One region of the Paenibacillus sp. plas6 genome, then DNA from elsewhere that is predicted to be linked to it. Evidence: predicted binding sites of a transcription regulator. Region 1 holds the regulator's gene; the other holds the start of a gene.

What was found. Region 1 encodes CtsR, which represses protease genes until heat stress. Its sites were predicted from a motif close to ATGGTCAATAAAGGTCAAACA; they were not measured.
Region 2: clpP (ATP-dependent Clp endopeptidase proteolytic subunit ClpP) is a predicted target of CtsR. The motif match lies at 13,242-13,262, and genes of this name have one in related genera.

What each region holds. Positions count from the first base shown of each region.
Region 1 covers NZ_CM170151.1:1,815,285-1,831,543, reverse strand. The annotation lists gene AC2TDL_RS08230 (response regulator) at 1-1,247, opposite strand, end outside; gene AC2TDL_RS08225 (ABC transporter substrate-binding protein) at 1,249-2,562, opposite strand; gene AC2TDL_RS08220 (cache domain-containing sensor histidine kinase) at 2,595-4,349, opposite strand; gene AC2TDL_RS08215 (carbohydrate ABC transporter permease) at 4,445-5,293, opposite strand; gene AC2TDL_RS08210 (carbohydrate ABC transporter permease) at 5,297-6,241, opposite strand; gene AC2TDL_RS08205 (ABC transporter substrate-binding protein) at 6,330-7,682, opposite strand; gene AC2TDL_RS08200 (CtsR family transcriptional regulator) at 8,240-8,701, shown strand; gene mcsA (protein-arginine kinase activator protein McsA) at 8,721-9,248, shown strand; gene mcsB (protein-arginine kinase McsB) at 9,262-10,344, shown strand; gene clpC (ATP-dependent protease ATP-binding subunit ClpC) at 10,341-12,782, shown strand; gene radA (DNA repair protein RadA) at 13,043-14,410, shown strand; gene disA (DNA integrity scanning diadenylate cyclase DisA) at 14,424-15,500, shown strand; gene pssA (CDP-diacylglycerol--serine O-phosphatidyltransferase) at 15,581-16,259, shown strand, end outside.
Region 2 covers NZ_CM170151.1:1,693,656-1,709,914, reverse strand. The annotation lists gene hisB (imidazoleglycerol-phosphate dehydratase HisB) at 1-594, shown strand, start outside; gene hisH (imidazole glycerol phosphate synthase subunit HisH) at 629-1,240, shown strand; gene hisF (imidazole glycerol phosphate synthase subunit HisF) at 1,298-2,056, shown strand; gene hisIE (bifunctional phosphoribosyl-AMP cyclohydrolase/phosphoribosyl-ATP diphosphatase HisIE) at 2,053-2,718, shown strand; gene AC2TDL_RS07560 (ribose-phosphate diphosphokinase) at 2,854-3,795, shown strand; gene AC2TDL_RS07555 (tetratricopeptide repeat protein) at 3,939-5,687, shown strand; gene AC2TDL_RS07550 (ROK family glucokinase) at 5,884-6,834, shown strand; gene rapZ (RNase adapter RapZ) at 6,847-7,734, shown strand; gene AC2TDL_RS07540 (gluconeogenesis factor YvcK family protein) at 7,758-8,735, shown strand; gene whiA (DNA-binding protein WhiA) at 8,741-9,682, shown strand; gene AC2TDL_RS07530 (HPr family phosphocarrier protein) at 9,776-10,045, shown strand; gene AC2TDL_RS07525 (L-lactate dehydrogenase) at 10,655-11,587, opposite strand; gene AC2TDL_RS07520 (formate/nitrite transporter family protein) at 11,591-12,379, opposite strand; gene clpP (ATP-dependent Clp endopeptidase proteolytic subunit ClpP) at 12,599-13,183, opposite strand; tRNA gene AC2TDL_RS07510 (tRNA-Arg) at 13,669-13,743, opposite strand; gene AC2TDL_RS07505 (sugar-binding transcriptional regulator) at 14,035-15,093, shown strand; gene gap (type I glyceraldehyde-3-phosphate dehydrogenase) at 15,159-16,163, shown strand.

The DNA of each region.
Region 1 (16,259 bases):
ATCATTTGCTCGATCGACTGCTTTAGTGTAGTCACTGCCTCCTCCAACGTTTCAGATTCCATCAGTTGTTGGATAAGAAGATCGACAGCGGAAGGGATTTCTATCTGTAAATGTTCAAATTCTCTTCGCGTAATTACTGCAATTTCAACAATATAACGAATAAGTGATTCCTTTGACAGATTCCCGCATTTTAACTCTAAGCTAAGCTGATCAATGAATGCGCGTGTAGCTTGAAATTCTAGAATTCGAATACTTTCAATAATCCTTTTTTCAAGCCACTTTGGATATTGCCAACCGGATGTAGAGGAATGATCTAGCTTTGTATCATCTTGATCAAGGAAAACATGTTCTGTACTTGCATAAAAACGCTGATGTAATGCATCACAGGCACTAATATAGGCTTGGTGAAGCTGATCCAGGTCTTGAAATACAGAGCTAATCCCTACAGAGCAGGATAGCTTAGAATACATCCTAACATGCTGAACAACATCTTCGCCAAGCTGTTTTTTATGCTCATTAGGCATATCCTGAAAGAAAAGAATCCATTCTCCACTATGGAAAGGGAATGCTGCTAAAGCGTGATTGTTAGCTGACCATTCCTCTAATATGTTACGTACTGCAAACAACCATAGTTTTCGTTCTTCGGCGTTCCATTGTTTATTAAAAGTAGTGATATGATCGAGCTGTACAACCATCATATAATAAGGCTGCTGTAATAAATATTCATCAAGCCAGCCCATATGCTTTAAGGTGCGCTGATTGCCTTCAATAAGCTCTGCAAACATGCGTTCTCTTGCAAGTAGTGACAATGAATGAACAGAATCCATAAGCTGTTGACTTTGCTGCGTAGCTTCACGTTGAGATTTAAGCTTATCCAGAGAAGTTTTAAGCATAGTGATTAGTTCGTCATGATCAATAGGCTTTAATAGATACCCTGTGGCTCCGTGCTTTAAAGATTCTCTTGCATATTCAAATTCACCGTAGCCGCTAATGACAATAAAGATTAAGTTTTCATTCTGCTTCATGACTTCAGACATAAGTGATAATCCATTTAATGTAGGCATGCGAATATCACTAATAATAATATCTGGCTGGTGCTCATAGAATAGCTGCAATGCTTCCTCGCCATTTTTAGCAGTTAACACCTTTGTTATTTGTAGGTCGTCCCAAGGAATTGCATAGGATAAGCTTCTTAATATAATCGGTTCATCATCGACAAGAAGTGCTGTAAAGCTATTAATTGCCATCCTATTCCCCTCCATAATTATTTATCAAATTAAAATAGGCATCTGATGCTATATCTAATTGCTGTAATGCTTCTTCACTTGTAATTTCTAATTTAATCAATTGATCAGTGATTGTCCAAAATGCTTTTCTTACCTCTGGAGAGAGGACATTATCATAAGCAAGGAATTGGGAGCTGCTTTGTTCAAGGAGCTGAACGACTTGTTCAAATACTGGTCCCGTTCTATTTACATCAAATGTGATATTCATAGAAGGCAATCTTGCAGCTTCATATACAATTCTTCTTTGAACTTCCTCTGTATAGAAATACTGCAGTAACTCAAGAGCAGCATTTTTTTTCAGCTCAGTAAGGTTAGCAGATAAACCTATACCGATTGTATACCCTCCTACAATGGAAGGGTGCTCTTCTTTTTTCAGCGTCGGGAAAGGAATGACTCCTACATTTTGCTGAAAATCTGACCCATCTGTTGCTTGAAAAAGAGTAATATCCCAATTTCCATTCAGGTGCATTGCTGCTTCACCTGAATTAAATAATTGAATTGCGTTAACATTTAATATGCGATCAAAGTTATTGTTAAAAGCGTTAAGCTTACTCCATTCTTGAAGCATAGTAAAAGCTTTCATATAATTATCATTTAAAAATGAGGCATTGCCTTTTGCTATAGCTTCGATCAATTCTGGTCCTGCGTATCTGTCCATTAAATAGTGTGCATAAATACCTCCTGGCCATAGTTCGCTATTGCCCAAAGTAAAAGGAATGTATCCGTTTGCCTTTAATGTTTTAATCGCTTCATTTAATTGATCAAGTGTAGCTGGAGGTGATATATCTAGCTCTTCGAAAATTTGCTTGTTATAAAATAATGGCTGAGCATGCCCCTCAAAAGGAAGTCCATATATATGGTTATCGTATGTCCATATGCTAAGATCAATAAAGTCTAATTGGTGCTCTTTAACAAAATCAGTCAAATCAAGAAGTCGATTTGAACTAACGTAAGGCTCTAATTCTGCACCGCCAAATAATACAAACATATCAGGAGGGTTTCCTGTTACCATTTCACTTTTTAGCTTTTCTTCACGATGATTGGTTTGGTCTAATCCCTCAAAGTTAACTTTTACATTTGGATGAGTCGTTTCAAACTCCTCAATTACGTCCTGAAAAATGCTTTTCATAGGAAGATCATGATCTTGGGTCCATACATGGCGAAAAGTGATCGTTACTTTATCATCCTGAGTGAGAGTTGCTTGGGATTGCCCTTTAGGTATGCTATAAATGACCGTTATCGTAAGAATGAATACATACAAAACAATCCATTTCATATTTTTAAATTTTAGCATCGGCAATCCCTCGCTTATTGATTTACCATATTGTTTTGAGTAGTAGGCAGTATCTTCGGCACTCTAATCCGAATAGTCGAACCGTAACCAGGTGAAGAACAGATCATCATGCCATATGGAGCCCCGAACCGAATGCGAATTCGCTCATGAACATTACGAAGTCCTACACTGCTATCTTTATACTTTGAACGTTTAAAATTAGCATTTGTCCATAAATTTAATAGGACATCCTCACTAAAGCCCGGACCGTTATCGATAATATCGATCCATATTTCCTGCTTTCCTTCCGTAGCCCGCACATGAATGTAGCTTTTCTGCTCCATTGGTTCAATGGCATAGTATAAAGCATTTTCTACAATAGGTTGAACAATCAGTTTTTGTGTTACATATGATTTCAAATGCTCAGGTAATTCAAAGGTATATTCGAACTTGTCTTCAAATCTAAACTTTTGAATGTTCATATAGTGTAAAACATGCTCAAATTCAGTTTGCAGCGTAATAAGCTCCTTATTTTCACTGATACTAATTCGAAGCAAGCGGCCAAGAGAGATGACCATTTTACTAATATCTTTATTACCTTGCAGTATCGCCATCGAATTTATAGATTCCAGAGAATTATATATAAAATGCGGATTAATTTGAGAGACAAGGGCTTGAAGCTCCGCTTCTTTTTTCATTGTTTGCTCGATTTCAATTTGCTTAAGTAACTCTTCCATTTGTGAAGACATTCGGTTAAAGCCCAGGACAAGCAAGTCCGCTTCATCAATTCTCGAGGTTTGTTCAATATCTATCAGTTTAAATTGCCTTTGCTCCACACGCCGCATACCGCTAACAGTTTTATTTATTCTTTGAATGAGACGATCAACAAAAAATCTATCGAACAATATTGCTGAAATTAACGAAAATGCAGCAAGTAATATTGCTGTATTCCGAATTGGAATAGACTCTGCTTGCAATACAGCAGTTGGCGTTATCGCAACCAAATACCAGTCTGCTTGCTGCGACTGCAAGTATGTAATGGATGATTTGACTCCATTATATTTAGCAATAAAGCTATTATTAGCGCTTTCATAATTATCGTTAAGGAAAGGAAAGGAGACGGTATCTCCGATATTCTTTCCTGATTTGTCGTATACAATTGTTCCTGCTTTATTAATAAGCAAAATATTGCCTTGATCCATTGTAGCCGTATCCCAAAATACTTGGTCTAATAGGTTGGCCTTAAGTTCTATAACGATCGATCCTATATTTTCAAGCGAGTAATAGTCTTTAATCACTCTGGCATGTATGAGAATAGGTTGGTTTTCCATTGAAGATCCATTTTCTCCTGGGCCTGACCATATTGGCACACCATTTGCTCTTTCCATAGCGTTATACCAAGGCTGTGCTCTAAGGTCAGTTAAGGAAGCTGAGGAGTTATAACTGTAAACCAACCGATTTCTCGAATACAAACGAAAGGAATGTACCATTGGATGGTTAATTAATAAAATGTTAATTTTCTGTTTTATATCATAATTCGTAATATCATTTTGCATTTTTAATGCTTGTTGAATAACAGGCTGAGTAATCGCCGAATTGGAAATTGAGTTAAGCTCATTTAAGGCGTAATTTAGCTTACGGTCAGTTTCTAATAAGGACACCCGATAAAAGTTACTTGTTTTAGTAGTTATCGTTTTTGAAAAGTTAAAGTAAGAAATAGTCCCCATTGCAATAACAGGAATAAAAACAAGAAGGATATTGGCTAGCATAATTTTACGACGTAGCTTCAAACGGTTTCACGCTCCCTCTAACTACCTCTCCTATTTCTACAGAATCAACGTCAATATGTCAACCAATATCTTAATATATCAACTATATAACTAGATTAACTTTTAACGGCTCCAGAAGTTAGTCCGGCAATAAACCAGCGGCTAAATAATAGGAAAACGATAAGCAGCGGTAATGTTGCCATAAACGTTGCCGACATAATCATACCGTAGTCCAATCCATCACGTGTTGTAAACAATTGTTGCAGCGCAATTTGGATGGTGTAGTGACTTTTATCTTTAAGAACGACGAGAGGCCAGAAAAAGTCATTCCATGTATTTAAAAATGTAAAAATACCTAAAGTTGCAATCGAAGGTGTAATAATTGGTAAAACGATTGTTCTAAAAATACGGAAATGGCCAGCACCATCAATTTTACCTGCCTCAAGTAGCTCGGTATGAACGGAGGTAGAAATATATTGTCTCATCCAAAAAATACCGAATGCATTCACCATAGCTGGAACAATAAGAGCTTGATACGTATCGATCCATTGCAGCTTAGCCATAATAACGTAAGTTGGCAGTACGCTTAGCTGTTGCGGAACAAATAAAGTCCCAAGTACAAAGAAAAATAAAAAGTTTTTGAACTTAAAGTTATATTTTGCGAACGCATAACCAGCAAGTGAACAAAATAAACAGACAGATGCTGTAACCAAAGTAGATACGAATAATGAGTTAGCAAAAGAAGTCCAAAATTCTGTTTTTTCTAATGCACGGTTAAAATTATTAATAAATTGATTCCCAATCGTTATAATTGGCGGAATATGCGATGCAGCACCGCGCTCATTAGAACCGATAACAAACATCCAATAGAATGGAAATACAGATACTAGGGCTCCAATACCTAAAAACAAATAGTAAAATATCGTTGTAAATGAGCTAGGTTGATCACTAATTTTCGCTTTCATGTATTATCCCTCCGTATCTCCGCTAAGTTTGTTAGAAGCCCACATATTAATTAGGGAGAAAATAATGGTGAATACTAATAAAATAACTGCGGTCGCAGCTGCTGTACCAAAGAAACTGTTGCTGAATGCCTCACTATACAGATAGTTAACCATAGTAATACCTTCAGAGCGCAATGAGCTTGTTCCAGATTGACCTAGGAAGACATACGGTTCTGTAAAGAGTTGAAGTGAGCCAATCGTTGACATCATAACGGTAAAGACAATAAATGGTTTTAATAATGGCAATGTAATGTGAATCATTTGTTGGAATCGACCGGCACCATCAATTCTTGCTGCTTCATAGAGATCCGCTGGAATACTTTGTAGGCCAGATAAATAAATAACCATGTTATATCCTGTCCAGCGCCACATAATCATCGTAGCGATTGCAATTTTAACGCCCCACCAGCCAGAGTTCCAAGCGACTGGATCTAGACCAAAAATGTCTAGCAGCCAGTTTCCCATGCCGTTGTTACTATAGATTGCACTAAATACGAGTGCTACTGCAACAATTGAAGTGATGTTAGGCATAAAGAACATGACACGGAAAACTTGTTTAAACTTTGTAAATGCTGAATTTAAAAATATCGCAATAACTAATGCTAATATTAGCTGCGGAATAGTACCCATAGCGCTAATTAGCAATGTATTCATAAATGAAGTCCAAAAAATAGGGTCCTCAAGAACAAACTGATAATTTTGTATACCGATATACTTCATTGGGTTTAGTGCATCCCATTTGAAGAAGGAAAGATAAATCGTAAATAAAATTGGGTAAAGTCCAAATATCCCGAAGATAATAAAAAACGGGGATATAAACAAATAAGCAAACAGATTATCTCGCTTACGCTCAGATAACCTTCTTTTAGGTATTGCTGTTTTAACAGATGTTTGTGCAGTAGTAGCCATGAAGCACCTCCGAGCGATGTTATAAGATGTAATAAGTTAAGACCGCAGGAAAAACCTGCGATCTTAAATGGTCATTTACTTTGTCATATTAGCTGCGTTTAATTAGATTTTCTATTTTTTGCATTGCTGCATCCCATTCTGCTTGAGGATCTGCATTTTTCTCTTGCACGTTTTGAATAGCTTCTTTAATATAAGAATCTGTTTGATCGTGAAGCGGACCATAATAAACTGGTGCAACACGCTCAGCAGCTTTAGCAAATTCAGCAGCAGAAGCTTGACCGCCTAAAAACTCATCTGTGTAATCTTTGAATTCTGGTTTTTCAAATAATGCAGGTGTAGAAGGCATCAAGCCGCTTACAGTAAATGATTGCAGCTGTTGCTCCTGTGAAGTCATCCACTCAATAAATGCAAAAGCTTCTTCAGGATGCTTTGATTGCTTAGGAATAGTTAGGAATGAACCACCCCAGTTACCGGAACCTTCAGGCAACTGAGCAATACGCCATTGTCCGTTAGTGTCAGGACCGTTGCTTTTAATGTTACCTAGCATCCAAGCTGGTCCTGGAAGTACTGCAAAACCACCTTCATTTGTTGCTTGTGTCCAGTCAGCAGCCCATAGTGCAAAGTTAGCTACCCAGCCTTCTTGAATACCTTTAATGGTGAAGTCATAAGCTTTTTTTACTTGAGGGTTTGTATTCCCGATAAATTCACCAGTTTGCTTATCAAAGTAAATTTGGCTATCGGATTGGTCGCGTAGTGCGTTGTAAATTAAGTCTCTAGAGTCAACGAAAGGAATACCTGTTTTATCTGTAAATTGCTTTGCAACAGTTGCGAACTTATCCCATGTATCGATAAGAGCCGAAAACTCTGCAGGATCAGTTGGAAGACCTGCTTGCTCAAGAAGATCTACACGGTAGTACGCTACAGTTGGAGCAATATCTGTAGGGAGACCAATTTGGAAGCTTCCGTCTACCGAAGAAGCTTGAGCCCATTTCCAATCAAGAAAGTTAGATTTGATTTCAGCAGCGCCAAGATCATTTAAGTTATAGAAAGAATCTTGAGCTGAAATAAAACGTTCCATAAAACCAATTTCAAGTTGGAAAATATCTGGAGCACCAGAGCCTGCAGATAGAGCAGTTGTTAAGTTGTTATGGTGAGCAGTTTGGTCACCAGTGTTTTGAATTTTAATAACGACGTTAGGATGTTCATTCATGTATTGATTTGCTAGGTCCTCATAATTTGTGTTACCTAGAGTCCAGAACGATAATTCGATCGTTTCGCCGGACGTTTTACTAGAGCTTGCTGAATTAGTAGAGTTAGAAGCGTTAGATGAATTGCTCTTGTTAGCATCATTACTGGAGTTGTTGTTAGAGCCGCATGCTGCTAAGGAGAACACCATAGTAGCAGCAGTTAGCAGCATAAGCGTTTTTTTCATTTTACTCACTTAAAAAACCCCTCTCTTTAATTGAATAATGAATACAGTGATTACTATAAAAGAAAAGGATTGAAATAAAGAGGAGACAAATTTACGATTTAAGGTTGAAATTTTTTAGTTGGAATGAGAAGATGTTGGAAACGGTTGCAGAACAAGTTTTTCCCTCAGCAAAAATCTATAAAGTGCAGTTTATACGCGTGATGTTGAAAGACTTGGTCCGATTGGATTATATGTTGATGTAGCAAGCAAGACGATGTGCCTGTAAAATAATAAGGCATGCAAGTTGAGGCCTACTTATGTCATAGAAACAAAAGTCAAAAATAAAATAAGAATGAGCAGGTATATTTGAGTAGATAACGAATCATCCTATATATAGAATATAAATTAATTGAATTGTCAGATAAATTTAACAAAATGTATTGACCGATTGATTGAAATGAGTATAATGAAATTAAGGTCAAAGAAAGTCAAAGTCAATAATTGAATTGTCCTTATGTGTGGGTAAACTACTCAACACATTGCTGCATAAGCTGCATGAACAAATTGAACTGAGAGGAGGTTGGACAGTGCGTAACATATCTGATCTCATTGAGCAATACTTGAAGCAGCTACTTGATAGCAGCGGCGAAGGAGCAGTTGAGATTCAGCGTAATGATCTGGCCGAGAAATTTTCATGTGTCCCCTCTCAAATTAATTATGTCATAAGCACACGTTTTACACTTGAGAAGGGATATGTCGTCGAAAGTAAACGTGGTGGAGGTGGCTATGTCCGTATTCAGCGTGTTGAGCTTCCAACACTGAAAGGCATTCAATTGCACATTGATCAAGCGATTGGAAATCAAATCGATCAAAACAGCGCTGAAGGTTTAATATACCAGCTGGAAGAGGCTGGACATATGAGTAAGCGTGAAGCGAATTTAATTCGTAGTGCGATTCATCGTGATACGCTATCTGTGAAGCTGCCATATCGTGATGAGCTGCGAGCAAGATTATTAAAGGCAATGCTTGTAACACTGCTTTTGAAATAGAAGCAAGGAGTTGAGTGCAATGATTTGTCAGGAATGTGGCAAACGCCCAGCAACGTTGCATTTCACCAAAATTATTAATGGTGAAAAAACAGAATTTCACATTTGCGAAGCCTGTGCTCGTGAAAAGGGTGAAATAATTCCAGGGGCACCGAATAGCTTCTCAATTCATAGCTTATTATCGGGAATTTTAGATTTTGATAATATTGCTAGCAAAGGGCTTAATAGCATAAAGCCGCAAGAATCGCTGCGTTGTGAATCATGTGGAATGAGCTATGCGCAATTTGGTAAGATTGGCAGATTCGGTTGTAGTGAATGTTATCATGCCTTTGGGGATCGCTTAAATCCGTTACTAAAAAGAATTCATGGCAATACTGAGCATAGTGGGAAAGTTCCATTGCGTTCAGGTGGCAATGTTCAATGCAAGCGAAAAATTGAAAAGCTTAGAGCTGATTTGCATAAATATATTGAGGCTGAAGAATTTGAAAAAGCTGCTTTAATACGTGATGAGATTCGTGAGCTTGAACGTAAATTGCAGCAATCTTCGTAAAGGGGTGATCGTTATGACAACACATCGTTTTTCATCTACAACGTTAAGTGACTGGATGAAAAATATTGGTCCAGATGGTGATGTCGTCATAAGCAGTCGTGTTCGCTTAGCACGAAACCTTAATCATCAGCCATTTCCGCTGCTGGCAACTTCTAGTCAAGCCAATGAAGTGCTAGAGCAGTTAGCAGCAGTTAGTGAATCTGGAACGTTAGACTCTTTTGGTAAGTTTACAACGATTCGCCTAAAAGATCTAAACGAGCTAGAGCGCAGAGTGTTAGTTGAGAAACATCTGATTAGCCCTAGCCTGGCTAATGACTCAAGAGCAGGAGCAGTTGTATTAAGCGATAACGAAGCAATCAGCATTATGATTAACGAAGAAGATCATTTGCGAATTCAATGTTTGCAGCCAGGCTTTCAAATTCGAGAAGCGTGGGCGCTGGCTAGCGCAATTGATGATAGCTATGAGGCAGCAGTTGATTTTGCATTTGATGAGCATAAAGGATATTTAACTACTTGCCCTACAAATGTCGGAACAGGACTTAGAGCCTCTGTTATGATGCACTTGCCGGCTCTTGTATTAACACAGCAAATTAATCGAATCCTATCTGCAGTTAGTCAAGTAGGATTGACGGTACGCGGGTTATATGGAGAAGGCAGTGAGGCATTAGGTAATTTATTTCAAATTTCCAACCAGATTACACTTGGGCAATCTGAGGATGAAATCATTGATAATTTATATGGTGTTGCAAAGCAAATTATTGAACATGAAAAAGCTGCACGCCGTAAGTTAATCAATGAATCTTACCGCAGATTGGAGGATCGAGTGAAGCGCTCCTACGGTATACTGTGCTATGCTTCAATTATAGACTCTAAAGAAGCAGCGCAGCGTCTTTCAGATATTCGCTTAGGCGCGGATCTTGGAATACTAACTGAGGTTTCACCTGGGGTATATAATGAACTGCTCATTATGACACAACCAGGCTTTTTACAAAAGCTTTACGATGAAAAAATGTCACCTGATGATCGAGATTATCATAGAGCAAAATTAATTCGGGAACATTTGCAACAATATAAAAATGGGGGTGCGACAATATGATGTTTGGCAGATTTACTGAGCGAGCACAAAAAGTGCTGGCACTAGCGCAGGAAGAAGCAGTACGTTTAGGTCATAATAATATCGGTACAGAGCATATTTTATTAGGTCTTATCCGCGAAGGTGAAGGTATTGCGGCAAAAGCGTTGCAGGGCTTAGGTCTTGGCTTAGAAAAAATTCAAGACGAAGTAGAAGCGCTTATTGGGCGCGGACAAGAGCAACCAAGCAATATAGCTTATACGCCGCGCGCGAAGAAGGTCATTGAGCTATCTATGGATGAGGCTCGCAAGCTCGGTCATACCTATGTCGGTACAGAGCATATTTTATTAGGTTTAATCCGTGAAGGTGAAGGAGTAGCAGCTCGTGTGCTGAACAATTTAGGAATCAGCCTTAATAAAGCACGTCAGCAAGTATTGCAGCTGCTAGGCAGTAGCGAGGCGGTGTCGAGTCATCAACATACACCATCAAATGTCAGCACACCTACTTTAGATAGTTTGGCAAGAGATTTGACAGCAGCAGCTAGGGAAGGAAATCTTGATCCTGTTATTGGACGCACGAAAGAAATTGAACGCGTGATTCAGGTTCTTAGCCGACGTACAAAAAATAACCCTGTGTTGATTGGTGAACCTGGTGTAGGTAAAACAGCAATTGCTGAAGGATTAGCACAGAAGATTATTGCTAACGAAATTCCTGAAACATTGCGCGACAAACGTGTAATGACACTGGATATGGGCTCTGTTGTAGCAGGAACCAAATATCGCGGCGAATTTGAGGATCGCTTGAAAAAAATTATGGATGAAATTCGTCAAGCAGGTAACATTATTCTGTTCATTGACGAGCTTCACACCTTAATTGGTGCAGGTGGAGCAGAGGGTGCCATTGATGCATCGAATATTTTGAAGCCATCGCTTGCTCGTGGTGAGCTGCAATGTATCGGTGCAACAACTCTTGATGAATATCGCAAATATATTGAGAAAGATGCAGCGCTTGAACGTCGCTTCCAACCAATTACAGTTGATCAGCCATCCGTTGAAGAAGCAATTCAAATTTTACATGGCTTACGTGACCGTTATGAGGCACATCATCGTGTAAAAATCACTGATCAAGCGATTGAGCAAGCGGTAAAACTATCCGATCGTTATATTACCGATCGATTCTTACCGGATAAAGCGATTGACTTAATTGACGAAGCAAGCTCTCGTGTAAGACTTAATACGTATACAGTACCGCCTAATTTGAAAGAACTCGAGGCGCGTCTTGAAAATATTCGCAAAGAAAAAGATGCAGCCGTACAAAGTCAAGAGTTTGAAAAAGCTGCGGCACTGCGTGATACAGAGCAAAAAATTCGTGAAGAATTAGAAACGACAAAAAATCAATGGAAAGAAAAACAAGGTCGCACAGATTCTGAAGTAACACCTGATGATATTGCACAGGTTGTTGCTAGCTGGACAGGAATTCCAGTTGTGAAACTGGCAGAGGAAGAAACAGAACGTCTATTGAAGATGGAAGACATTCTCCATGATCGCGTTATCGGTCAAGAGGAAGCTGTTAAATCTGTTTCTCGTGCAATCCGTCGTGCACGTGCTGGATTGAAAGATCCAAAACGTCCAATCGGCTCATTTATTTTCCTTGGACCGACTGGGGTAGGTAAAACTGAACTTGCCCGTGCACTTGCTGAAGCGATGTTCGGCGATGAAAATGCTGTTATCCGTATCGATATGTCAGAGTATATGGAAAAACATGCAACATCTCGTCTAGTCGGCGCGCCTCCAGGATATGTTGGTTATGAGGAAGGCGGACAGCTTACAGAAAAAGTACGTCGCAAGCCATACTCCGTTGTCCTGCTCGATGAGATTGAAAAAGCTCATCCAGAAGTGTTCAACATTTTATTGCAAGTGCTTGAGGATGGACGTTTAACAGACTCTAAAGGTCGTGTTGTCGATTTCCGTAATACGCTGATCATTATGACTTCAAATGTCGGTGCCGATCAAATTAAGCGTAATTCTACACTTGGTTTTACAGCAGTGCATGATGCTGGTCGTGAGTTTAACTCAATGAAGGATAAAGTATTAGCAGAATTGAAGAAAAGCTTCCGTCCAGAATTTATTAACCGTATCGATGAGATCATCGTATTCCATTCGCTTGAAGAAAAGCATATTGCTGAAATTGTAACGCTAATGGCAGATGATCTTGCTAAACGCTTGAAGGAGCAAGATATTGAGTTCACTTTATCTGAGGAAGCTAAGAAATATTTAGCTAAGGAAGGCTTTGATCCACAATATGGCGCACGTCCATTACGTCGTGCAATTCAAAAGCATATTGAAGACCGCTTGTCTGAAGATTTGCTTATGGGCTTAATTCAAAAAGGTGACAGATTTGTTATTGATGTTAAAGACGGCGAACTAGTCGTTAACAAAAATGTAAAGACACCTGTTGAATAATGGCATAAGGGAAGCACCCTGATTATTAAGGATATAAGCTTCGTTAAAGCTCACACTTGTTAGTGGAGTGGCGAGGAGCTAATATTCTAAAATAATCAGGGTGTTTATTTTGCTTAAATGCTAAAAAATAGTAATATATTAACGTACAAATACAGAACGTACGATAAATGTCTCTTTTACCGTTTCGCGGATTAATGTTAAGATGTAGTTAATGATATTACTAGTGAATCAAGGAATTGATAGCCGAAAAGGAGTTAGGCATGGCTAAAACAAAAGTTAAATTTGTATGTACGGAATGCGGTACAGAATCCCCGCGCTGGATGGGAAAATGCCCTGGTTGTCAAGCTTGGAATACGATGGTTGAGTTTAAAGAAACGGTTAGTAAAACAAAGGGTGTCGGGTTAGCGGGAATTCATACGAAAGAATCGCCAAGATCAATCATACATATAGAAAGTGAGCAGGAGCCAAGGATCGAAACCGCGATGCTGGAATTAAATCGCGTTTTAGGCGGTGGAATTGTACCGGGTTCACTTATTCTTGTTGGTGGCGACCCTGGTATTGGCAAATCCACTTTACTCCTGCAAACCTCGCATGCACTAGCAGTAAAAAATTTGAAAGTATTATATATCTCGGGAGAAGAATCCGTTCGTCAGACGAAGCTAAGAGCTGATCGACTTGGTGCGTTATCGGAGAATTTATTTGTATTATGTGAAACGAATATGGAGCATATTAATGATGCCATTTCAGCAATGAACCCCGATTTTTTAGTGATTGATTCTATTCAAACCGTATACGATCCTACGATTGAATCTGCTCCAGGAAGTGTTGCACAAGTTAGAGAATGTACGGCGCATTTTATGCGTGTTGCCAAGCAAAAGGGAATTGCAACAGTCCTTGTTGGTCATGTTACAAAGGAGGGAGCAATCGCTGGACCGCGTTTACTCGAGCATATGGTAGATAGCGTGCTTTATTTTGAAGGGGAACGACACCATACCTATCGTTTATTGCGGGCGGTGAAAAATCGCTTTGGTTCTACAAATGAAATTGGCATATTTGAAATGGGAGAGGATGGATTACGTGAGGTAAGTAACCCATCTGAGCTGTTTCTGTCTGAGCGTTCACTAGGTGTGTCAGGTTCTACCGTGGTTGCCAGTATGGAAGGAACTCGTCCTGTGTTAGTAGAGCTGCAAGCATTAGTGTCACCTACGCATTTTCCATCGCCTCGCAGAATGTCAACAGGGATTGATCACCATCGTTTGTCCCTTATTATCGCTGTACTTGAAAAACGGATTGGGATGTTTTTGCAAACGCAGGATGCTTATTTAAATGTAGCGGGTGGTGTAAAACTAGACGAGCCGGCAGTCGATTTAGCGGCAGCCGTTTGTATTGCCTCCAGTTTTAAGGATGCGCCAACTAAGCCGGAAGATGTTATTTTTGGCGAGATAGGATTAACTGGAGAGGTGCGAGGTGTATCACGTGCTGAACAGCGAGTAAAAGAAGCGGCAAAGCTAGGATTTAAACGTGTAATTATGCCTGAGAAAAGTTTAAAAGGTTGGACTCCGCCAACTGGTATTAAAGTAATTGGAGTAAATACAGTATCAGAAGCGTTAAAAGCTGCATTAGAATAAAGGGGAGAATCGCATGAAGGAAAGCAATCAACAAGAAACTATGAATAATTTGTTGCAACTCATAGCACCAGGAACCCCTTTTCGAGATGGGCTAGAAAATGTACTGCGTGCTAAAACAGGTGCTTTAATCGTTGTGGGATATAGTGGAGAAGTGATGGAGGTAGTTGATGGTGGCTTTTTTATTGACTGTGAATTTTCCCCTAACTATCTCTATGAGCTGGCAAAAATGGACGGAGCGATTATTTTAAGCGAAGATTTGAAGCGCATTTTATATGCCAATGCACAATTAATTCCGAATAGTTCTATTCCATCAACAGAAACAGGAATTCGTCATCGTACGGCGGAGCGTGTTGCGAAGCAAACTGGAAAGTTGGTCATTTCTATTTCGCAGCGTCGTAATGTCATTACGTTATATCAGGGCTCACTCCGTTACTCGCTTAAAGATATGGGCTTTATTTTGACAAAAGCCAATCAAGCGATTCGTACGCTTGAGCGTTATAAAAGTGTACTAAGTCAAGCTTTAACGAATTTATCTGCGCTTGAATTTGAGGAATTAGTTACACTTCAAGAAGTTGCATATGTTTTGCAACGTTGGGAGCTGCTGCAGCGTATTAAAAAAGAGATATTGCGATATGTTAATGAACTGGGAACAGAAGGCCGTCTCATCCATATGCAAATGGAGGAATTAATCCTTGGCATGGAGGAAGAAGGGCTTTACTTAATGAAGGATTACATTAAGGAATGTTCCCCGACTAAAATTGGGGAACTCAAAGAAAATTTGAAGCGATTAAGTAACGAAGAACTGCTTGATGCACATAATATAGTAAAGCTGCTTGGTTACTCTTCTTCCATGTTGCAAGGAGATGAGGCAATCTCCTCTCGCGGTTATCGAATTTTAGCTAAAATTCCTCGTTTGCCGCAAAGTGTTATGAGTAATTTAGTTGATCGATTCGGTAAGCTATCCGTTATTTTAATGGCATCTGCTGAAGAACTTGACGATGTGGAAGGTATTGGTGAGATTCGTGCACGTTCAATACGCGATGGCTTGAAACGAATACAAGAGCAAGTGTTCATTGACAGACAAATTTAAAACTCATACAATTGTGGGATATATAAACAATCTGATGATCACGTATGACGTAGGTGTCATAGAAAAATGAGGTGGAAAATGTGATCAGTAAGTCCATACCGAGTCTTCTTACGCTTGGCAATCTGTGTCTTGGCGTAATATCAATACTACTGGTGTTTAATAATTATCCAGGTTTGGCAGCAATTATGGTTATTATTGGTATGCTCATTGATGGAATTGATGGCCGTGTAGCGCGAGCATTAAATGCTCAAAGCGATTTCGGCAAGGAATTAGATTCTTTAGCGGACATTGTTACTTTTGGTGTAGCGCCTGCATTTATTATGTATGTTGTGGCATTGCAAGATATATTGCCTGCAATTTCGTGGGTAGTTACTGCTCTGTTTCCGATATGTGGAGCGCTTCGTTTAGCTCGTTTTAACGTGAAGGATAGTTCACCAGGTAGCTTTACAGGACTGCCTATTCCTGCAGCGGGCTGTATATTAGCAACGGTCGCTTTGTTTAAGGATGATGTTGTACCAGTCGTTTTCATTGTGACATCGGTTATACTTTCCTTGCTAATGGTAAGTAATATTCGTTATCCAAGCTTTAAAGGGTTTGGTCTTCCGCGAAAAACATTATGGATTATTCCGTTTATTATTGTAATTGCTCTTGTTATTGGGATATTGTTTGAAGAGTATTTGTCTCAAGTATTTTTTGTTCCGCTAATTCTTTATGCATTATATGGTGTGAAAAAAACGATTGATCGACGCATAAAGCGCA
Region 2 (16,259 bases), 120 kb from region 1:
ACAGACGTAAAGCGCGAAGCGTCAATTATTCGTACAACGAAGGAAACAGATATTAAGCTAAGTTTTGCAGTCGATGGATCCGGAGAAGCAAACATTGTCACCGATGTGCCGTTTCTCAATCATATGCTGGATGCATTTACAAAGCATGGGCAATTTAATTTGTCTGTAGATGCGAAAGGCGACATCGAAATTGATGATCATCATACTGTGGAAGATATTGGGATATGTTTAGGACAAGCCTTGCTTCAAGCACTAGGAGATAAACGCGGTATTAAGCGTTGTGCAAGCGTGTTTGTGCCGATGGATGAGGCCTTGGCGCAAGTTGTTATTGATATAAGCAATCGTCCACATTTTGAGTATCGTGCACAGTACCCTGCTACGCATGTCGGCAGTTTTGCAGCAGATTTAGTGCATGAGTTTTTATGGAAGTTTGCCATTGAAGCGCGAATTACATTACATGTAATCGTGCATTATGGTTCTAATACACATCATATGATTGAAGCTGTATTTAAAGCGCTAGGACGTGCACTTGATGAAGCAACAAGCATTGATCCACGCGTGCAAGGGGTCCCTTCGACTAAGGGAGTTCTGTAATGACTTAGTGCAAGTAGAGAGGGGAACTTTCATAATGATTGCAATTGTAGATTATGGGATGGGTAATCTTCATTCAGTAAGCAAAGCCATTGAACGACTTGGTTATAAAGCGATAACGACAAGCGATGAGAAGCAAATCCTTGCAGCGGATGCAGTGATTTTACCTGGCGTCGGAGCTTTTGGCGATGCAATGGAACATTTGAATGAAACTGGCTTAGGAGAAGTGACGAAACGCTTTGCTGCAAGTGGCAAGCCAATGCTAGGTATTTGTTTAGGGATGCAATTATTATTTGATCAAAGTGAAGAATTCGGACAGCATCAAGGACTTGGTTTGCTTGGCGGAAAAGTAGTTCGTTTTCAAGGGGACTTTAAAATTCCGCATATGGGCTGGAACAAGCTGCAGTTTTTACAGCCATCTCCTTTATTTAATGGACTTGAACCAGGTCATGTATACTTCGTTCACTCTTATCATGTGTTGGTGGACAATAAACAGCATTTGCTTGCGACAGGTGATTATTATGGCCCTGTAACAGCGATTGTAAATAAGGATAACGTTTATGGCATGCAATTCCATCCAGAGAAAAGCGGCGAGCTAGGCATGCAACTGTTACGTAACTTTTTAGCATTAGCTGATCAGAGTCAATAATATTGGTTGCTATGTAGTTTAAGCGATAAGGCTAGTGAATAGATGGGAGGCATTGCAATGTTAGCTAAGCGGATTATTCCTTGCTTAGACGTCAAGGACGGGCGTGTAGTTAAAGGCGTTAACTTTGTTAATTTGCGGGATGCAGGTGATCCAGTGGAGCTGGCTGCGCTTTATGATAAAGAGGGTGCTGACGAGCTAGTATTTCTTGATATTTCTGCATCTGTAGAAGGTCGCGCTACGATGATTGATGTTGTTCGTCGCACAGCTGGTGAAATTACAATTCCGTTTACAGTAGGCGGCGGTATTTCCAGTGTGGAAGATATGACAAAAATACTTCGAGCGGGCGCTGATAAAACAGGAATTAATACAGCAGCAGTGCTTAATCCAGAGCTGATTAGAGAGGGCTCACGTCGTTTTGGCGCACAATGCATTGTGGTAGCCATCGATGCTCGCTTCAATACGGAATGGCAGGATTGGGAAGTATATACTCATGGCGGACGAAAGCCTACAGGAATTCGTGCTTTAGAATGGGCAAGTAAAGTAGAAGAGCTTGGCGCAGGAGAGATTTTGCTAACAAGTATGGATGCAGATGGAACGAAAGATGGCTTTGATATAAGCTTGACCAAGGCAGTTAGTGAACGAGTAGGAATTCCGGTTATTGCATCAGGCGGAGCGGGCAAGGTTGAGCATTTTGCTCAAGTATTTCAGCAAGCAAATGCCGATGCCGGACTCGCTGCAACTATTTTCCATTATAAAGAAATTAGCATCGCTGAAGTGAAAAACGACTTGCGGACAAAAGGAGTAGAAGTAAGATGAATGAGAATGTCATCAAATGGGGAGCTGACGGCTTAGTACCGGCGATTGTTCAGGACGCGCAAAGCAAGGATGTGCTTATGCTTGCTTATATGAATGCTGAATCGTTAAAGCTGTCACAAGAAACTGGCTATACTTGGTTTTGGAGTCGCTCACGCAATGAGTTGTGGAATAAAGGCGCAACTAGCGGACATAAGCAACGTATTGTAAGCTTGAGCTATGATTGTGATGCCGATACGTTGTTAGTTAAAGTTTTACAGGAAGGTCCAGCTTGCCATACGGGAAGCTATAGCTGCTTTACAAAATCACTTCAAGTTGAAGGTGGACAAGAAGCTGCTGAGATTAGTGAAAACAGCAATCGTTTTGCAGCGTTAGCCGAGCTTGAAACGATTGTTGCAGAGCGTTATGCAGAGCGCCCTGAAAATACGTATACAAGTTATTTGTTTAATAAAGGCTTAGATAAAATTCTTAAAAAAATCGGAGAAGAAGCTGCGGAAGTTATCATTGCCTCAAAAAATAAAGATAATGCTGAGCTTCGTGCGGAAGCAAGTGACCTTGTGTTTCATTTGATGGTTCTCCTTCGTGAGCGTGGCTTGCCATTTGATGAAATTTTAAGTGAGCTAAAGCAGAGACAAGGTAAGCCAACAACGAATAAAATGAGATAAGATTAGATTTTGTCGAAAAATAGTATGAATTCATTTTTGAATTCTTGACAAATGCATGTATAATAAGACAAGTAGAAATACTTCGTATATTGTTTTATTGTTTATGAAAATGGTTGAAACGCTCAGGAGGGTATCATGTTAAGCGACAAGGTGCGTATTTTTTCAGGTTCATCGAATCCCGCTCTAGCTCAAAAAATTAGTGAGCATTTAGACATTCCATTGGGGGCGATAAAAATTTCTCGCTTTAAGAGCGGAGAAGTTTACGTACATTATGAGGAAACAATTCGTAACTGTGATGTATTCCTAGTACAGTCGTTGTCTCATCCAGTCAACGAGTATTTTGTAGAATTGCTCGTTATGATTGATGCTGCAAAACGTGCATCGGCTCGTACCATTAATGTAATTATGCCTTATTATGGCTATGCTCGACAGGAGCGAAAAGCGGCGCCACGCGAACCGATCTCGGCAAAAATGGTAGCTGATGTATTGACAACTGTAGGGGCAACTCGAGTGCTAACAATTGACCTACATGCACCAGCAATTCAAGGTTTCTTTAACATTCCAGTTGATCATATGACCGCACTAGATCTTATTAGCGCTTATTTGAAAGAGAAGAAAATTAAAAATCCAGTAGTCGTATCGCCTGATGCTGGACGTGCTTCTACTGCAGAAAAGCTAGCTAACGCGCTGGATACATCGTTTGCAATTATGATTAAAAAGCGTTCTGCACATAATCAATCCAGCATTACTCACGTTATTGGTGAAGTTGAAGGTCAAACACCAATTATTATTGAAGATATGATTGACACAGGCGGCACAATTATAAACGTTGTAGAAAGCTTAAAGGAACGTGGGGCAGAGGACGTTATTGTATGTGCAACGCATCCATTATTTTCTGGAGATGCAATTTCTCGCTTGGATCATCCAAACATTAAAGAAATTGTTGTTACTGATACGATTGCCTTGCCTGAACATACTTCCGAGCGGTTTAAAGTGCTAACAGTTGCTCCGTTATTAGCAGAAGCGACTAAAATTATTATCGATGGTGGATCGATTAGTGTTCTGTTTAAGACGTAAGGCGTGGAACAGCTAATATAGAACTGGAAGCTGTGGAATGACATATATTGTCATCCGCAGCTTTTTTGCTGATATAGTTGTTTATTTAGGGACTGTGCTATAATTGAGCTATGAATAGAAAGTATGGAGGAGGTGCCTTGCAGTTGAAAAAGAATAAGCGTGTTGTTGGCGATCAGCAGGAACTAAGGTTATTGCAATTAGATGCGAACTTTTTTTATGAGCGCGCGATACGCTCGTTGGATAAGTTTCATTATGACAAGGCACTGAAATATTTCCAAAAAGCAGTAGAATATGAGCCTAATAATCCAATTAATTATTGCAATATGGCAGGCGTACTCTCTGAAATTGGAAAATACGGGGAATCAAACACGATATTACAGAAGGTGCTCAAGGAAATTGACCCTGATATGACAGAGTGCCATTTTTATATGGCAAATAACTTTGCTAATATGGAGTTTTTTGAGGAAGCGGAGCGAGAATTACTTTATTATTTGCAAGAGGACGAAGAGGGGCATTTCTTAGAGGAAGCAGAAGAAATGATCCAGTATTTAGAGTATGAGCTTGAACGTCCAACTCCTATTACAAGAGTGAAGGCTAGAGCTGGTGTTTATGAGCATAATCGTGCGCGCGAGCTGCTTGAAGATGGAAAATTTCTTGAAGCTATCGAGCTACTGGAGTCCATTAGTGAAGAGCATCCTGATTTTATTGCTGCGCGCAACAACTTAGCGCTAGCTTATTATTATATAGGACAGGGAGATAAAGCAAAACATGCGATCGAAGAAGTGCTCACACGCGATCCTGTTAATCTTCATGCGTTATGTAATTTAGCAATTTTTTATCACTATGAAGGTAAGCAGGAGGAATTGCAACAGCTTGTGCCTCTCTTAACCAAGCTGGATCCGTTTTATCAGGAGCATTTATTTAAACTTGCTACGACGATGGGGATACTGAAGGAGCATGCAATAGCGCTTCGACATTTTCAGCGCTTAATTAAGCTGGGCGAAGCGAAAAACGATCCGTGTCTCTATCACTTTGCTGCAATTGCCGCATGTAATGCTGGCAAATGGGACATTGCTGAAAAGTACTGGTTAATGCATCAAAGCACGGAAGAAAAGTCGAAGATTGCGAGTTATTTTCTTTTGCTGTTAAACATGCTAAGGCAGGAACCGCTGCAAAGCTCGTTGTCTTACGGCTATTATGAAACAGTCGAAGAGCAAATGGAAGCTTGGGAAAATCAAGCGCGCGAACGCGGAACTGAGCTTGATCCCAAAATATGGCGAGCATATTTGTTCTGGGCGATGGATTATAGCAATCGCGAAGGAAAGCTAAAGGCAATTTATCATTTACCGAATTGTTACAATGAAAAAGTGGCACAGCGCTTAGGTGAATTTTTACTAAAAAGCGATGAAGACGACTATTTGAAACGTTTAGTGATGTATTCACTTCGTTCGCTTGGAATGAAGGATGCTTTTGAGGTTATGTTGTCAGGGAAGCTGTTGCAAGTCCCAGCAGATCGCGTACCTACGTTAGAAACAAGCAACCTTATGTACAGCGATCCATTATGGGAACAGGTTGCTGAATTGACACTGAAAATGACAGCAAAACGTTATAACGTTATTCAACAGCATGATATGATTACATTATGGATTAATTTTCTTTCCAAAGGTTATTTAACGATGGCGAAGCCAAGCAAAATTGAAGCTTGGGCAGCAGCACTAGAGTATTTGGTTGCTAAATTATATAATCAGCCAATTACTTATCATGAAGCTGCATTACGCTATGGCACAAGCATTACGACTGTTAGTAAACGAGTGAAAGAGATCGATAAGGTACTAGCGGTAAAATGTAAGATGAAAGATGTACCATGGATTGTTGATTATCGTCAAATGTAGAAAGGCGATGATGTACGGAGGACTATTGTTTTGCATTGCAGCAAGCAGTCTTTTTTTCCGTCCTTTGCTATGTTCTAGGCTACTAGTGGCAAGCTTGACCGCAAACGTTGGAACGCTTATAGTTGAAATGAATCTTTTAGTAATATTTGTGTTCTGAAAAATAGAACAGCACATTAAAGAATGAGGTGCATTGTCAATGTCTGAAAAGATTTATGTCGGTGTTGATGTTGGTGGAACCACGATTAAATTAGGACTATGTAACGCAGAAGGTGATCTGCTGCAAACTTATGAAGGGCCAACAGGGGTTAGTGAAGGTCCAGATACTATACTTCGTAACATTGCATCTTATGTTAGACAGATTGTTAAAGAATCATCTTATGCATGGGAGCAAGTAGCTGGTGTAGGAATCGGTATTGCTGGTTTTCTTGATATTCCAAATGGGGTTATTAAGCATTCTCCAAATTTGTATTTAAATAATGTGGATCTTAAAGGCTTTTTGGAAAAAGAACTCAATATACTAGTAAAAGTAAATAATGATGCGAACGTTGCTGCGCTTGGTGAAGCATGGGCTGGAGCAGGTCGCGGAATTAAAAACTGCGTAATGTATACATTAGGCACAGGTGTAGGCGGCGGCATCATTGTTGATGGAAAAATTGTAGAAGGTTTTCAAAGTGTTGCAGGTGAGCTTGGTCATATGGCGATTGTTCCAGATCTTGAAGCCATTCAATGCGGCTGCGGCAAACGTGGATGTCTAGAAACGGTGTCTTCAGCAACTGGTATTATTCGTATGGCGGAAGAAGCTGTAGCTCGCGGAGATCGTACATCGCTTTCTAGCGTTGAGAAAATTATGGCTAAAGATGTACTTGATGCTGCTAAGGCTGGAGACGAAGTGGCTACACGTATTGTTTCACGTGCCGCTTACTATTTAGGACGTTCTATGGCTATGATGGCGATTATTCTAAATCCAGAATGTTTTATTATCGGCGGCGGAGTTGCTAAGGCCGGCGAGTTTTTATTTCAACAAATTCGTGAAGTATTTGATAAATATACACAGGATGTATCAAAAGAAAATGTTAAGATTATTCCAGCGGTGCTTGGTAACAATGCAGGTGTAGTTGGAGCAGCAGGATTAATTTTAAGAGGATAGTAGGTGTTGCTTATGAAAACAGCAACGAATTTATCACAGCTTGTTATTATTACTGGTATGTCTGGTGCGGGAAAGACAATTGCAGTGCAAAGCCTGGAGGATCTAGGCTTTTTCTGCGTGGATAATTTACCGCCTGTTCTCATTCCAAAATTTGCTGAACTAATTGAACAATCCGATGGTAAAATTCGTAAAGTTGCATTAGTTATTGACTTGCGAGGTCGAGAATTTTTTACAGCACTTTCTGAATCAATTCAGTATATGAATGAGCATCATACAATTAATTGCGAAATTTTATTTTTAGATGCAAGTGATGAAACATTGGTGAGACGATATAAGGAAAGCCGTCGTCGTCATCCAATGAGTCAGGAAAGCATGCCGCTAGAAGGAATTCGTGCTGAACGAACGTTGCTTGAGGATTTAAAAGGAAAGGCAACGCTTATTATCAACACGACTGATTTAAAACCGTCAATGCTAAAGGAACGTCTTGTCAATCATTTTGGTCAAGCACAGCATAAAGCATTAACGGTGAATATTACGTCATTTGGTTTTAAATATGGTATCCCGCTTGATGCTGATCTTGTGTTCGATGTTCGCTTTCTACCCAACCCGCATTATATTGATAATCTACGTCCTTTTACTGGTCAGCATCCCGAAGTTTATGATTATGTTATGCAATGGCCTGAGACACAAACGTTTCTCGCTAAGCTTGTCGATATGTTGGAATATTTGATTCCACAGTATGAAGAGGAAGGTAAGAGTCAGGTTGTAATTGGCATCGGCTGTACTGGCGGTAAACATCGCTCAGTAGCAATTTCTGAATACTTAGGGAAGACATTGAAATTAAGGGCTTCTGAACAGATGCGCGTTAGTCATCGTGATTCAGAGCGCGATAGGACATAATGAGAGGGGAGAGCAGGCTCATCGTGCAAAAAGTCGATAGACGTCCGAAAATAGTAGTAATTGGCGGTGGAACAGGGCTGTCAGTTATGCTGAGAGGCTTAAAGGAGAAGCCGCTAGATATTACTGCAATTGTGACTGTTGCGGATGACGGAGGCAGCTCTGGTATACTGCGCAATGAGTTGCATATCCCTCCACCCGGCGATATAAGAAACGTATTGTCTGCGTTAGCAGATGCAGAGCCATTGCTAACGGAGGTTTTACAATATCGCTTTAAGACAGGATCAGGACTAGCAGGACACACACTTGGCAATTTGATGCTTGCTGCTATGACAGAAATTGAGGGAGATTTTGTAACCGGAATTAAGCAGTTGTCACAGGTACTGGCTGTACGTGGCAGAGTGCTACCTGCAGCTAATCGTGCGATCGTTTTAAAAGCAGAAATGAGCGACGGTACGATCGTTACAGGAGAGTCGATGATTCCAAAAGCTAATGGCTCGATAAAACGTGTATTTTTAGAGCCGCAGGATGTAGAGGCACTGCCAGAAGCCGTTGAAGCGTTAGAGCAAGCTGATGCCATTCTAATCGGTCCAGGCAGCTTATATACGAGTATTATGCCTAACTTAATTGTACCTAAGCTTGCACAAACGATCGTTGAATCGAATGCAGTAAAGCTGTTCGTTTGTAATGTGATGACGCAGCCAGGTGAGACAGACAATTATACAGTTAGTGATCATTTGGATGCTATTTACGATCATATTGGTCATCATTTGTTTGATTATGTCATTGTGAACAATGGTGAAATACCGGAGCATGTGGAGAAAAAATACGCGGAATTAGGCTCGAAAGCGGTACATCTCGATATTGATGAGGTAACTAAGCGAGGTTATCAAGTCATTGCAGATCAGCTTGTGCTCTTCCGCACATTTTTACGTCATGATGCTGAACGGTTAAGTCATCATATTTATAAACTGGTGGAAAACTGGATGTTAAGAAAGAGGTGAGAAGGATGTCTTTTGCGGCACAAACGAAAAAGGAACTGACAATGGTCGAAACGGAACCTTGCTGTGAGCGTGCTGAGCTCGCTGCATTGATTCGGATGAACGGCTCTGTCAGCTTATCCAGCCGCAAGGTAGTCTTGGATATTTCAACCGAAAATGCTGCAATTGCTCGCCGAATCTATACACTGATAAAAAAACACTTTGCTGTACATGTAGAACTGTTAGTACGTAAAAAAATGCGACTTAAAAAAAATAATGTGTATATCGTACGGATGCCAGAGCGAGTACAAGATGTCTTAACCGACTTGCATATTGTGTCCGAAGGATTCATGTTCAATTCAGGTATAGACCGTAGAATCATTCGTAAAGGCTGCTGTAAACGAGCATATTTACGAGGCGCATTTTTAGCAGGAGGATCAGTGAATAATCCGGAAGGATCCTCATACCATCTTGAAATTTCATCAATGTATGAGGAACACTGTAAGGCATTAGTTGAGTTAGCGAATCATTTTAATTTGAATGCCCGCTGTATTGAACGTAAGAAAGGTTTTATTTTCTATATCAAGGAAGGCGAAAAGATTATCGAGTTACTTAATATTATTGGAGCGCATCAAGCGTTGTTTAAGTTTGAGGATGTACGTATTATGCGCGATATGAGAAACTCTGTAAATCGAATCGTTAATTGTGAAACAGCGAATTTGAATAAAACAATTGGTGCTGCGGTAAGGCAGATCGATAATATTAAATTATTGCAGAAAGAAATCGGTTTAGAAAATCTACCTGAGAAAATACGTGAGGTGGCGGAGATTCGCCTGGCGCATCCTGATCTTAACTTAACCGAGGTTGGCGAAATGCTAAAGGTTAAGGTAAGCAAGTCTGGTGTTAATCATCGATTACGGAAAATTGATGAAATGGCAGAAAAAATAAGGAATGGCGCAACTTTATCCTAGTAGAATTAGCTTAGTAATGGTATAATATCTTATACAGCTTAAAATGAACGATTATTATCATTTTTGACTTAATATATAGGGGGTATGTATTACATGGCAAGGCTTCCAGTAGTTGTTCGTCTGAAAACAGGTTTACATGCTAGACCAGCTGCTTTGTTTGTACAAGAAGCGAACAAATTTTCCTCCGAGGTTTTTGTGGAAAAAGACGATAAAAAAGTGAACGCGAAGTCAATCATGGGTATTATGAGTCTCGCTATTAGCTCAGGTACTGAAGTTGTTATTAGTGCTGAAGGCTCTGATGCAGAGCAAGCGGTTAATGCTTTAGTTGCACTAGTAAGCAAAGAAGAACTGGAAAACCAATAAGTTGTTTTCGCACATATAAGGCCGCCTGTTAACGTAACGGGGGGCCTTTTGTGTTGCTCTGGATTTTTGCGTCTTCAGTTATATACATCGCTCCATTATATGAAACATATTGTCAAAGCCTAAGAATGTTTATTATATGGTGGCGTTGTTGGGCTTTTCGTTTATCTGCATTTATTTCTAGGATGGACTTTCTGGTAAATGGAATTTATCGAATTCGTAACGCGAAGTGAGGTGTATTCAGATCGTTCATTATTACTTTGTGTGGGTTCTCCTATTAGGAATTCTAATATACGCTTGGATAAAAAAAGAAAAGATTTATCTAATTCCAGCTGTGCTCACAGGGATTTTTTTAATAATACTAAACTTAGACATTTCTTCAAATATTAAAGTCTGGACAATCATTGGTTTAACTTTGCTTTTCTTTATAGGTCTTATTATTTATGGTGTTATAGACGTGAAAAGAAAATGGAAATGAGTTCAGGCTTAGGTGACTAGTACATCATTTCTACTAAGAAACGTCTAGCTTGTCAAGTAATTACTGACAGGCTAGACGTTTTTAATTTGATCTGTTTTATAAAATGCTCATCGTTGACTTATATTAAATAATACTTATTTCGCTTCGAGATCAAGCTCTAAGCTAGCGATCAGTTCTTTTAACTTATTCGCAGATTTTTCAAGCAGCGCTTGCTCCTCTGCGTTTAATGTAAGATGTAGCGCTTCGCGTACACCAGTGCGGTCTACGACGCATGGAATTCCTAAGTAGACATCAGATATGCCATTGTAATTATCAAGCAGCGTTGATACGTTAAGTACTGCGCCCTCATCATCAAGAATCGCTGTTACGATGCGATCGAGTGCTAAGGCGATTGCATAGTAAGTTGCTCCTTTTGCTTCGATAATTTCATAAGCAGCGTCGCGAGTTTGGGTAAAGATTTTTTCTTTTGTTTCCTCGTCTAGCTTGATATCAACGCCGGCTATATTTGCTAAGCTCCATACAGGAAGCTCAGAGTCGCCATGCTCACCGATAATATGCGCGTGAACGCTGCGCGGATCGATTTTCAGCTCCTTGCCAAGCAGATAACGGAAACGTCCGCTGTCTAGCAATGTGCCAGAACCGATTACACGATGTACTGGCCAGCCAGATTTCTTTTGTGTAATGTACGCCATAATATCAACAGGATTAGTAGCGATCAGTAAGATTGCATCTTGGTTATATGGCAAAATCTGTTTAATAATTGAATCAAAAATTTCAGCATTACGCTTTAATAGATCAGTTCTTGTCTCACCTGGGCGTTGAGCTGCCCCTGCCGTAATAATAATAATATCTGCGCCTGCGCAGTCCTCATACGTGCCTGCCCATAACTTAGCGCCGCCAATATAAGGCATACCGTGATTCATGTCCAATGCGTCCCCTGCAGCTTTCGCATGATTCGCATCAATTAAAACCAATTCATTTACTCGATTGCGTAGCATTAATGTATATGCAGTAGTTGATCCGACGAAGCCAGCACCGATAATGACAACTTTTCTGTTAGATTTCATTCATTATTCCTCACTTTCTTTAATAAATGGCTTGTTAATATATAAGTAAAACATAGCCATAAATACGATGCCGCCAATAATATTGCCAATCGTAGCCGGAATTAAATTATGTAAAATTTGCCCAGCTGTAAATGCATCCCAGCCCTTTGCCGCAATAGAAATGGCGAACACAGACATATTTGCAATGCTATGTTCAAACCCTGCGATAAAAAAGCTAAAAACTAGAAAAATCATAATAAACATTTTTGCTCCGTCAGTTTTCATTTTGTATGGAACAAAAAAAGCAAGGCATACGAGCCAGTTACAAAGAATTCCTCTGAAAAAGATCTCGTCAGTAGGCAAAGAAGCTTTTTTATGAGCGGTTTCGAGCAAGAAAGCATGGATATGCTCACTAGCAAATAGTCCAGTTCCCCATGCGAGGCAAGCAAAAAGAATAGCCCCACACATATTTCCAAAATAGCTAAAGCAAAGCAACTTTGCAGTTTGAGACCAGCGCATTTTTTTGCGAAGTGTACGATAGCTATAATAAAAGGTATCTCCGGTAAATAAATCTCCTCCGCCAAAGTAGATCAAAATAATTGCGATACAAAATGTTAATGCTGCTGAAGGATAAGTAAATGGCGAATTCAGTTCGTAAAAATAATTTGCCGTTTTAAAGGCAACAATTACTCCGAAGCCTATAAACATACTGGCTAACATAGAACGCATAAAGTATCGCAGTTTACTTTGTTCATAGATTCTTAATTTTTTTGCTGCGAGCTCTTCTATATGGTGTAGTGCATCTAGTTCCATGATTTTCTCCCCCACAACCTGTAATGTAACAATAATAATAGATGGGTCGATTCAATTAGTAAGTGATAAAAATCACGCACCCATATTTTCCATTAATTTATATTAGGGGAAACAAGCTGGTAATTTTTGTTTAAAACAAAACTGTCGTTATCCATTGCAGGCAGCGGATACGACAGTCTAAAAGAGCGAGCTTACTTAAATTAATACGTAATACGAGTTTTAGTTAACACGTTCAATTACTTTATCAATTAACCCGTATTCAACAGCCTCATGAGCACTCATGAAGTAATCACGATCTGTATCTCGATTAATTCGCTCGATTGGTTGACCTGAGCGTTCTGCTAATATGGTGTTTAACTTTTCACGCATTTTAATAATTCGTTTAGCACGAATTTCAATATCACTTGCTTGTCCTTCTGCTCCACCAAGCGGTTGATGGATCATGACTTCACTGTTTGGTAAAGCAAATCGTTTACCTTTAGCACCTGCGGCGAGCAGGAATGCGCCCATTGATGCAGCCATACCAACACAGATTGTAGATACATCAGGCTTAATGTACTGCATTGTATCGTAAATTGCCATACCTGCAGTAATCGAGCCGCCAGGGCTGTTAATATATAGATGAATATCTTTTTCAGGATCCTCTGCTGCTAGAAACAATAGCTGAGCAATAATAGAATTGGCAACGACATCATTGACACCTGATCCAAGCAAAACGATGCGATCTTTTAACAAACGAGAATAAATATCATAAGAACGCTCTCCTCGATTGCTTTGTTCAATAACCATAGGTACAAAGTTCATTACTAACCAATCCTCCTATACTTTAGTATGTGTATTTATCATAATTGAATTTTGATTAAAAGTCAAAGAAAGTCAAACTTTTTATTTTATCAACAGCTTTTCCGCTTAAACTTCATATTAAACATGCACTTAAAAATCAAATTTTAATGTCTGCATTTGCGTTGACTACTTTAAAAGGTACGGCAATTAAGCAGATGAACAGTGGATGGAAGATTGCTTCTCACTCAAAATTTAAGTTCAGAGCAGTATGAGGAGAATTTCTGTAAGTAATTATATTCATCATGCTGATCAGAATTACACGGGGTTTGACAGTAGGGCAACAGCCATAAGCATATTTGAGCTATCACAAACAAAAAAAGGAGAGTTTAGGCTTGAACATGATGCTGTTCAATACGAAAACGCCCTCTGTTGCGAAACAGAGGGCGTTTTCGTTTATATGACAACGTACAACGTACAATTAATTCAATCCTAATTCGTAATTTTAATGGCGCGCCCGCTAGGAATCGAACCTAGATCTCAGGCTCCGGAGGCCTGCGTCATATCCATTGGACCACGGGCGCAGCTATTATATTGTATTTGAAATTTGCGGCAGAAGCAAGAGTTTCTTATAAGATCTCTAGTTTTTGTCGATTATGAGAACGAAAATATTGGATAAGCTTATAGGTAGGAGCTGTAACTAAACCACATCTCTAAAAATTATTGTAGGATTAACGTTTGCACTTTAAATCAAAGCTTGCTATGCCATAAAAAATTCGTTAAAATAGAAGTGGGACGAAAATAATACCACAGGGACAAAAAGAGTCCCGATAGGTTTTGATTTACCCTTTACGTTGACTCGTACCGATGGAGTGATGGTATTCATGAGACAGCTTATCGACCTGCAGAAGCTGCTAGTACCTGAGCTTTTGGAAGTGATGAGGAAACGTTACAAGATTCTGCAACAAGTTATGCTTGCAGGAACAATCGGTCGTCGCGCACTTGCTAATGTGCTTGGAATGACGGAGCGGGTTCTACGAGCGGAAACAGAGTTGTTGAAGGAACAAGGCTTGCTCATTATTTCAGCATCAGGCATGTCGCTTAGCGATGAAGGTAAGAAAGTACTTGAAGAGTTAGAGCACCTTGGTCCACTTGTGTTCGGTAACTCGGAGCTGGAAATAAAGCTACAGGACATGTACGGCTTACAGCAGGTTATTGTAGTACAAGGTGATGCTGAGCATTCTGAAGCAGCAAAACGTGAGCTCGGACGTGCAGCTAGCTTGCTATTAAAACGAGTAATAAAATCAGGCGATGTGATCGCTGTTTCTGGCGGAACATCGACAGCTCAAGTTGCAAAATATATAAGCTTGCCAAGCTCCATTAAAAATGTTTTATTCGTACCTTCACGCGGTGGTTTAGGAGAAAGCCTTGATTATCAAGCTAATACTATTGCTTCCATGATGGCTAAGCGGACAGGCGGACAATATCGCTTGCTTCATGTGCCGGAAAATATTAGTGAGGAAGCTTATGAATCAATAATGCAGGAGCCTTCTATAAAAGAAATTGTAGAAGTTATCCGTCATGCAAGAATTTTTATTCATGGTATTGGTGACGCTACTGTAATGGCAAGGCGAAGAAAAACCGATCCAGATGAAGTGCGTGCAATGGTTGCAGAAGGGGCATTAGCTGAGGCATTTGGTTTTTATTTTAATCGACATGGTGAACCTGTCCATAAAATGAAAACTGTAGGTATGCGGCTTGAGGATATTATGAATATCCCGTGCGTAATAGCAGTTGCTGGTGGTTCTAGTAAAGCAGAGGCAATCGATGCCATTATGCGATTTGGTCGCAATTACGCATTGATTACTGATGAAAGTGCAGCACGAGAAATTATTCGTATGCATGAAGCAGGTAGGCATCATGACGAAATGTAAATTTTTACAGTCGTCTTGAACATATTTAGTTTTACAAAAAAACAAAACTTAGGAGGAACTTACTCATGATTAAAGTAGGTATTAATGGTTTTGGGCGTATTGGTCGTCTAGCTTTCCGTCGTATTCAAAATGTAGAGGGCATTGAAGTTGTAGCAATCAACGACTTGACTGATGCTAAAATGCTTGCTCATTTGCTAAAATATGATACAACTCAAGGTCGTTTCAACGGCGAAGTTGAAGTTCATGATGGCTTCTTCAAAGTAAACGGTAAAGAAATTAAAGTTCTTGCTAACCGCAACCCTGAAGAACTTCCTTGGGGCGAGCTTGGTGTAGATATCGTGCTAGAGTGCACAGGTTTCTTCACAACTAAAGAAGCTGCTGAAAAACACCTTAAAGGTGGAGCGAAAAAAGTTGTTATCTCTGCTCCAGCTACAGGCGATATGAAAACTATCGTTTACAACGTTAACCATGACATTCTAGATGGTTCTGAAACAGTTATCTCTGGTGCTTCTTGTACTACTAACTGTCTAGCTCCTATGGCTAAAGTTCTTAACGATAAATTCGGTATCGTTTCTGGTCTAATGACTACTATCCACGCTTTCACTGGCGACCAAAACACTCTTGATGCTCCGCATCCAAAAGGTGACTTCCGTCGTGCGCGTGCAGCTGCTAATAACATCGTACCTAACACTACTGGTGCTGCTAAAGCAATCGGTCTTGTTATCCCTGAACTAAACGGTAAACTTGACGGTGCAGCACAACGTGTTCCTACACCTACTGGTTCTCTAACTGAGCTAGTGTCTGTACTAAACACTAAAGTAACTGCTGAAGAAGTTAACGCTGCTATGAAAGCTGCTGCTAACGAATCTTTCGGTTACACTGAAGATCAAATCGTATCTTCTGATATCGTTGGTATCACTTACGGATCTCTATTTGATGCAACTCAAACTAAAGTATTAACAGTTGGCGATCAACAACTAGTTAAAACTGTTGCTTGGTACGACAACGAAATGTCTTACACTTCTCAATTGATCCGTACACTTGAACATTTTGCAAAATTGATTAAATAATCATTGGCAATATCATAGAGCGGAAACAACGATATTGTTTCCGCTCTTTATCTATACCTAGTTGTTTTATCTACACATATATACAAGAGAAAAATT